Regions from separate parts of the Shewanella sp. A22 genome, predicted to be linked through region 2. Evidence: predicted binding sites of a transcription regulator. Region 2 holds the regulator's gene; the other holds the start of a gene.
The links. Region 2 encodes MetJ, which represses methionine synthesis genes. Its sites were predicted from a motif close to TAGACGTCTAGACGTCTA; they were not measured.
Positions count from the first base shown of each region.

Region 1: a site for MetJ is predicted at 2,225-2,242, ahead of msrA (peptide-methionine (S)-S-oxide reductase MsrA). Genes of this name have one in related genera too.

Region 1 is NZ_JBSQBN010000123.1:5,209-9,644, forward strand. Features, by position in the region: gene ACWXWT_RS17095 (GNAT family N-acetyltransferase) at 1-207, shown strand, start outside; gene trxB (thioredoxin-disulfide reductase) at 573-1,526, opposite strand; gene msrA (peptide-methionine (S)-S-oxide reductase MsrA) at 1,722-2,201, opposite strand; gene astE (succinylglutamate desuccinylase) at 2,439-3,470, shown strand; gene ACWXWT_RS17115 (thiamine pyrophosphate-dependent dehydrogenase E1 component subunit alpha) at 3,627-4,436, shown strand, end outside.
Region 2 is NZ_JBSQBN010000013.1:34,521-38,956, forward strand. Features, by position in the region: gene ACWXWT_RS04330 (bifunctional aspartate kinase/homoserine dehydrogenase II) at 1-126, opposite strand, end outside; gene metB (cystathionine gamma-synthase) at 219-1,382, opposite strand; gene metJ (met regulon transcriptional regulator MetJ) at 1,592-1,906, shown strand; gene ACWXWT_RS04345 (sulfite exporter TauE/SafE family protein) at 1,979-2,719, shown strand; gene ACWXWT_RS04350 (c-type cytochrome) at 3,012-3,341, shown strand; gene ACWXWT_RS04355 (DUF3373 domain-containing protein) at 3,489-4,436, shown strand, end outside.

The DNA.
Region 1 (4,436 bases), on a different contig from region 2:
AAAGGTTATGCAACTGAAGCGGCTAAAGCGGTCATGGACGCTGTGAGTAATAAAGATGATGTTACCCATATTAGTGCGCTGGCGGTAGAAGATAACTTAGCATCGATCGCTATTATGAAAAAACTTGGCATGACTTTTCAACATAAAAGTATTCACAAAGATCCACTTGGCGATACCGAAGCGGTGTTTTATCAAAAAGCACTTTGATGTTAGGGCCTGTTAATCTTTCAAGGTTGTTTTTGCAGCGAATTGTTGGTCATTACTCACATTTATAATTGCGCGGCAGAGACTTTGTGGTGTAGTTATTCTACATAAAAAGTCGATAACGCAGTAAAAATGACCAACAAACGCTGCCCGAAGGGTTCGGTTAAAAACGTTTTACTCATTGTTGAATGAATTTTGCTTAGATGACTAGGCATCAATCCATTCGCCTCGATAAAAACGTTTTTAACTCGAACGAAATTTAACCAGCAAAGATCAACAGACCCTAGTGCATATCCCATTTAGGTATTTATTAGACAATAAAAAAGAGCAGATAAACTGCTCTTTTTTGTCTCGCGTTAGCGGGGTGATTATTTTTGAGCGTCAAGGAAGCGCTCTGCATCTAACGCAGCCATGCACCCCGTCCCCGCAGAGGTGATTGCTTGGCGGTAATGTTGGTCCATTACGTCACCACAAGCATACACGCCTTCAATGCTAGTTTGCGTTGCATTGCCTTGTAAGCCACTGTTTACTTTTAGATAACCGTGGTTCATTTCTAATTGGCCTGCAAAAATACCCGTATTTGGGCTGTGACCAATGGCCACAAATACACCCGCTACTTCAAGATCGCTTACTGAACCATCTTTAGTACTTTTCGTCTTAAGACCAGTTACACCCATGTCGTTACCAGTCACTTCTTCAAGTGTTTGGTCAAGATGCAAAATGATATTACCGTTAGCCACTTTGTCCATTAGGCGATTGATCAGAATTTTTTCTGAACGGAAAGTATCGCGACGGTGGATTAAATGAACTTCAGAAGCTATGTTGCTTAAATAAAGCGCTTCTTCAACAGCGGTATTACCGCCACCAATCACTGCCACTTTTTGGTTACGATAAAAGAAACCATCGCAGGTTGCACAGGCTGACACACCACGGCCCATAAAAGCTTCTTCAGATGGAAGGCCTAAATATTTAGCCGATGCACCAGTTGCAATGATTAACGCATCACAGGTAAATTCACCATTGTCGCCTTTTAAACGGAAAGGGCGCTCGGTTAACGTGACTTCGTTGATGTGATCGAAAATAATTTCAGTATCAAACTTTTCCGCATGTTTTTGCATACGTTCCATTAATGCAGGGCCCGTTAAGTCTTCGGCATCGCCTGGCCAATTTTCAACTTCAGTAGTCGTGGTTAATTGACCACCTTGTTGCATACCTGTAATCATCACAGGATTTAAATTTGCACGTGCAGCATAAACTGCAGCGGTATAGCCGGCAGGGCCAGAACCTAATATTAATAGGTTAACGTGACGAGCTTCACTCATGATTTTGTTCTCCGATAACATGCCTTAAGCAATTTGCATGGAATTGTATGGAATTTAACTCTGCGGGTAAAGTGAAGTTAAGTGTAGGAAATCGATTGCCGTTATCTATTGTGTAAATATTCCGTTTCAAGGAGGTAATGGTGAACATCACTTGAAACGACTTTAGTTTAAGCGTATTTGCTCGCGAACTTTGGCTTAGTACACCAAATGACAAGTAGGTAAATTATTTTTTTCTAAATAATTCTGATGATATTCTTCAGCAACATGAAATGTTTGTATTGGCACTATTTCGGTCACAATATGTCGTTGGCCCCATTTTCCACTGCGGGCTAATGCCAATTTTGAACTTTCTGCTTGGGCTTTTTGTTCTTTATCATGGAAAAATATTGTGCTGCGATATTGAGTGCCAATGTCGCCACCCTGCATATTCAGCATAGTTGGGTTATGATTTTTCCAAAATGTATCCAACAAATCGTTATAACTAACGACTTCAGGGTTAAATTCAACTTGTACCACTTCAGCGTGGCCGGTTAAGCCCGTTTTCACTTCTTTATACGAAGTTGCACTGTCTTTGCCGCCCATATAGCCACACGTTGCATTAATGACGCCGTTAATTTCACGAAAAAAATGCTCTACGCCCCAAAAACAGCCTGCTCCAAATGTTGCTAATGCCATGAGATATCCTTGAAAATTCACTACAGATGTCTAGATGGCTATAATTGTGTTGAATATTGTGAAGTTTTGCAAGCAAACTTTAATTATTAAATAAATCTATCATATGCCTTCATTAAAATTATTGTTGCCTATGCTAGAATCCGCAGATAAAAATAGGCATATCAGATTATCAATCATTAAGTGGCCGTACAAAACCAACTTAATCATGCCGTATAATAAATTTTCAAGGAGTTGATAGTGTTATCTAGCCTAATGAAAGATAAAGATTTTTTAGCTTACACCTTAGCCAATCCTGACGGGATAAATGGCAGTTACGATTTTATGCTAGGTGATCATACTCAAGTAGATGTACTTGATACTGGGGTAATAAAATTTACCCCTAATCAACCGTCAACCAAAGATGTTGTATTATCCAGCGCAGTCCATGGTAACGAAACTGCGCCGATTGAAATCTGTAACCAATTAATTATTGATTTGTTGAGCGAAAAAATTATCGCTCGACAACGTTGTTTGTTTTTAATTGGTAATCCTGCTGCCATTATCAACAAAACGCGTTTTATTGACGAAAACATGAATCGTTTATTTAGCGGCGCGCATTCAAAGGGTGAGGGGTTAAGTCATCCAGAGCGTCATCGTGCCAAGGCGCTAGAACAATACGTGGCTGATTTCTTTACTGCACATACCGATCGCCAACGTATTCATTATGATTTGCATACCGCGATTCGTGCATCGAAACATGAAAAATTTGCCATATATCCTTATAGACCCGGACGCGCATTTAGTGCGGAACAAATAATGTTTCTGGCAGACTGCGGGGTGAACACCATATTGTTTCATCATGAACCGACGACGACATTCAGTTACTACTCATCACACCAATTTAATGCCGATGCTTTTACGGTTGAATTAGGTAAAGTCATGCCATTTGGAGAAAATGACATGAGCCGTTTCGAACAAACCCGCATTATGCTTGAACAGTTAATCACTCAAGTGGCGCTTGAAGTATCACCGTTTGATGTAAATAAGGTGAACTTATATAAAGTATCGCGCTCTATTAATAAGCACTTTGATGATTTTGAGTTTAGTTTTGCTGGTGATGCAGAAAACTTCAGTGCCTTTAATCAAGGTGAAGTGTTAGCGACAGAAGGCGGTAATGTCATTTCAGTTGAACACCCACAAGAAGCAATCGTATTTCCGAATGCAAATGTACCTATAGGACAACGTACAGTGCTATGTTTGGTACCAGCACCTAACGAGCCAATTGTATAGTCGTAAAGCAATATATACATATTAATCGTGAGTAAAATGCGTTTACAATTAAAGTAGGTATTGATAGGTAGTTTACGTTAACGTAATGTCTACTCGCATAGTATAAATAGAGCCGTGTTTATGTTGAACATGGCTCACCAATAACAAGAGCATAATATGAGCAACGCACCACTGACCAATGAAACAGTGCATCGTGTCAGCTTCTTAGACAAAGCATCATTGCACATTCCCATTTTGCGTATTTTGCAGGCCGACGGCACGACGTATGAGAATGCGGTTCTGCCCATTATAGACAAAACCTTGGCCGATAAAATATTTGACACTTGTGTGTTTACGCGGGTATTAGACGAGCGCATGTTAGGCGCACAAAGACAAGGCCGTATCAGTTTCTACATGACTTGTACTGGTGAAGAAGCCGCAATCATTGGTAGTACCGCGGCACTAGATAAAGACGATGTGATTTTGGCTCAATACCGTGAACACGCATCTTTACGTTATCGCGGCTTTTCTACTGAACAATTTATGAACCAAATGTTCAGTAATGAGAAAGATTTAGGTAAAGGCCGTCAAATGCCGATCCATTACGGTAGCCGTGAACTGAATTACCAGACCATTTCATCACCATTGGCAACGCAAATCCCACAGGCGACAGGTGTTGCTTATGGCATGAAGCTACAAGGCAAACGTAATGTTGCTATTTGTTACTTTGGTGAAGGCGCAGCCTCTGAAGGTGATTTCCATGCCGGTTTAAACATGGCTGCGGTCCTTAAGTCTCCAACCATCTTTTTTTGCCGTAACAATGGTTATGCTATTTCTACTCCTACTGAAGAGCAATTTGCCGGCAATGGTATTGCTAGTCGTGGTGTGGGTTATGGTATGCACACCATACGTGTCGACGGAAACGATATGCTTGCAGTATTGGCCGCAACACAACAAGCTCGAGCCCATGCATTAGAGCACAATGCC
Region 2 (4,436 bases):
TGCAGCAGACACCACAACAAGATCATCACTATGGCCATGGGTAAGTAAAATATGAGCAACACGGCGATAACAATCAGCATCCGCTAAACTAGAACCACCAAACTTATGTAAATGACCTCGCGCCATTACTAACTCCTTAAACAACTACGACTTTTTTGTGCGACTGCTATTTTACTTTATTTCGCTTAAACTACAGCGAACATAAACTGAAATTAAGCTTATTTAATTGCCGCGACGGCGGCTAACCCTGCATTGAGATCGGCAAGGAGATCATCTGCATCTTCTATACCTACAGATAATCTCAATAAAGTCTCTTTAATACCAGCCTCTTGCCTTGCTTCTGGAGCCATTGCTCTATGGGTCATTGTGGCCGGAACGGCTACTAAACTTTCCACTCCGCCTAAACTTTCAGCAATACTAAACAAAGACAAGCCCTGTAAAAAGGCCACGACTTCAGCCTCGCCGCCAATTAATTCAAAACTTAACATAGCGCCAAAGCCTTGTTGTTGTTTTACCGCAATTTCGTGACCTGGATGGTCTTTTAATCCTGGGTAGTAAACCTTGGCAACAACATGACTGCTATTAAGCAACTCAACTATTTTTTGTGCATTGCGTTGATGCTCTCGAATGCGTACCGAAAGCGTACGCAAGCCGCGCAAAGTTAAGTAGCTGTCAAATGCTGAACCTGTTAAACCCAGAGTATTAGACCACCAATGCAGTAACTCGCCTAATTCAGGATCTTTAGCCACAACAGCACCACCCACTACATCACTGTGACCATTTATGTATTTAGTGGTTGAATGGATCACAATGTCGGCACCCAGCAACAATGGTTGCTGTAATATTGGAGACAAAAAGGTGTTATCTACCGTGACTAATGCGCCAACAGCATGGCAAGCTTGACTAATTTCAACAATGTCGACCACACGCAGTAAAGGGTTAGATGGTGTTTCTAACCACACCATTTTAGGTTTTTGCGCAATAGCTTGATTCAATGCTTGTACATCGGTTTGGTCAACGACTAACAGCTTAAATTGGCCTTTTTTGGCCAAATTAGTAAATAAACGATAACTGCCACCATAACAATCGTGCGGCACAACCAATAAATCATCTGGGCCAAGCAAGCTAGTCACCAATGTAATCGCGGCCATGCCAGTGCATGTCACCACACCGGTAGCACCTTGCTCAAGTTTGGCGAGAGCTTCCCCTAAAATGCAGCGTGTAGGATTACCCGACCGACTGTAGTCAAATTCCCTAGGGTGTTGATGACCATTAAAAGAATAGTTGGTCGATAAATAAATCGGTGGTACTACAGCACCATGTTGTGTGTCTGTTTCAATACCTTGGCGAACGGCCAATGTGGCGCTTTGAAGCTTAGTCATAATGGATTCCTAAAATGTCACAAACACACAAAGAGATGTCTAGACGTCCAAATTTACCGAAGAGTTCTTCATCCGTCAACAAGAATAGCCATTTAGACGTCTAAACATCAAGAAATCTATTTGCAATCACGACAAAATAACAGCAATAATTTGACTAGAGATTGTAACGGTTTAAAATCTGCAGCGTATTTATCGTTAAGGGTAAGTTAATGACTGAATGGAATGGCGAATATATCAGCCCATATGCCGAACATGGCAAAAAGAATGAACAAGTAAAAAAAATTACGGTTTCTATCCCTTTAAAAGTATTAAAAGTACTCACAGATGAGCGTACGCGTCGCCAGATAAATAATCTGCGCCATGCTACCAATAGTGAACTGCTATGCGAAGCTTTTTTACATGCATATACGGGACAACCATTACCTCACGACGGTGATTTATCAAAAGATGAACCTGATAGTATTCCGAGTGAAGCAAAGAAACTAATGGATGATATGGGTATCGAGTGGGAAGAACTCGAATAACTCACAATTTAGTTTCTACCTCACCGACATAGAAGCTGCCCTAAGAAGCAGTGATGTTTTTATAGAGAACTTATGCTGTCATTTATCGATCCAACAACGTTGATACTGGCATCAGTTATCGTTTTTTTTGGCGCGCTAACCCAAAGTTTAATTGGTTTTGGGTTGGCCGTTGTTGCAAGCCCTCTATTGTATATCGTTAACCCCCAACTTGTACCTGTTCCTATTATTGTAATGGGGTTTTCCATCTCAGCAATGACCTTATTTAGAGAGCGCGGCCACCTGCAATTTAATGGCTTGCAATATGCCTTACTTGGGCGGGTGCCAGGTGGTTTTTTAGGCGCAGGGTTATTAATGTTTGCCCCTCAAGCTATTTTAGGACTCATCATTGCCGCTATTGTATTTATTGCCGTTATCCTGAGTGTTTATCGAATCACGGCGCCAATTAATCGCATTAGTTTATTCATCGCGGGTATTTTTTCAGGTATTTTTGGCAACATAGCTGCCATTGGTGGCCCACCAATGGCCATTTTACTTGCCGGACAAGATGCCAACCAATTTAGAGCTGCATTGTCAGCCTTTTTTGTATTTAGTTCATTAATTGCTTTAGCCATTCTAGCCATCGTCGGCTTAGTTGAAGTAAAACACTTGTGGTTATCGTTAATGCTATTACCCTCGGTCGTTGCTGGTTACTTGGTATCAGGCCAGTTAATTAACCATGTCGATAAAAACAAAACCCGCACCGCCACCCTAATATTGTGTAGCATCAGTGCCACGGTATTAGTCATTAAATCAACCAACGCATTGATGAACTAATATCGCGCCTAGGCACTCATTTATTATTCTGCTATCTGTTTCCCACGATATCAACACAACATAGAGCGATTGCCGCACTTTCACTCCCCTAGCAAACAAAATACCGCTATGCAACCGATCAATATCACACTAGTTCATTAGATTTTTTTCAATTAACTTTTTTTCAATTAGATTTTTCTCATGGATATGATCTACTTCAAATTAACACTATCTACTTTTAGGTAACATTATTCACAGCAAAGAATAAAACAAGTTGCTAACGCTCCACCTATAAAAGCTCTATGAGGATAAAATGATGAACACATACGTAAAAGTTGGTATCGCAGTCGCCATAGCATTATCATTCGGAAGCCAAGCTATGGCTGCCGATGGTGGTAACCCTAAAAAAGGCAAACACTTGTACAAAAAAGAATGTAAAGCCTGCCACAGTGCTGGCAGTGAAGGCCCTGAACTTACCCCAATGACCAAAACCATGAGCCAATGGGATCGATTTTTTACTCGCGATAAACACAAAGCAAAACCTGCCGTTTTTGAAGCCTTATCAGAAAAAGATCTGAAAGACATTCAACAGTTCTTGTATGACCACGCCGCCGACTCTGACCAACCAGCAACCTGCGGCTAAATCATCAATGCTGAGTCGCTTTTCGTCTTAAGCGAAAACATCAGCCAGTCAACAAACCGAAAAATAGTGGGGCTTAGCCTCAGGGATTCTTACAGTAAAAATTTGCCAAATAAACCTACTTTTTTGGTGAATCGGGGGAGAAAGGCCATGAGAACTCTTATATCAATACTTGTTGCTAACGCGCTCTTTATGAGTGGCGCTAGCCTAGCGGCAGACACAGATGCACAAAAAATTGCCGATCTTAAACAGCAGCTTGCCAGCATTACCGACGAGCTAGACGACTTAAATTCACGGGTTGATAAAACCGAACGTCACACCGCATTAGACAGAATATCCATTACAGGTGACTTTAGAACCAAGGCACATTCATTACATTATCAAAATGTTACTTGGAACCCAGCCATGAACGTCAACTTTTCTGATTTTGGCGCAAAGGCCATGTCAGGCGCGTTTGGCGACCCTAATAGTGCCAGCTCACCATTAGGCCAAATGATGATGGCAAATCCTGATTTAGCCAGCGCATTTCAAAGCGGTATGCTACAAGGGGTTATGCCTATGATGCTAGGCCAAAAAACCCAACAAGATATTGATAACGATATCTTTTACACCACACGATTACGCCTAAATATTGATGCAAAAGTCTGGGACAACGTCAGCTTTGCAGGCCGTTTAACCATGTTTAAGAGCTGGGGCGACTCAGCAGGAGTTAAAGTGTTTGACTCATGGAATTCATTCACCATGGACGGCACCAGTAGCGGCAGCACCAGTGGCGATGAGCTCAAAGTAGAACGCGCCTATTTTAACTGGAAAGACATCAACGGTAGCGGCACTTATCTTTCTATCGGCCGTCGTCCTTCTACCTACGGCCCACCAAGTCATTACCGTGAAAATGAACTCAGAGGCGGCACTCCATCAGGTCACTTAGTCAATTTCAACTTCGACGGCCTAACCCTTGGTTATAATTTGAGTGACATCACTGGTATTGAAGGTCAAACAGTGCGCTTTTGTTATGGACAAGGTTTTGAGTCACAGTACGGCAATGGCGAATTATTTGGTGACATCATCACCAAAGATACTCACTTAGGTGGCTTTAAT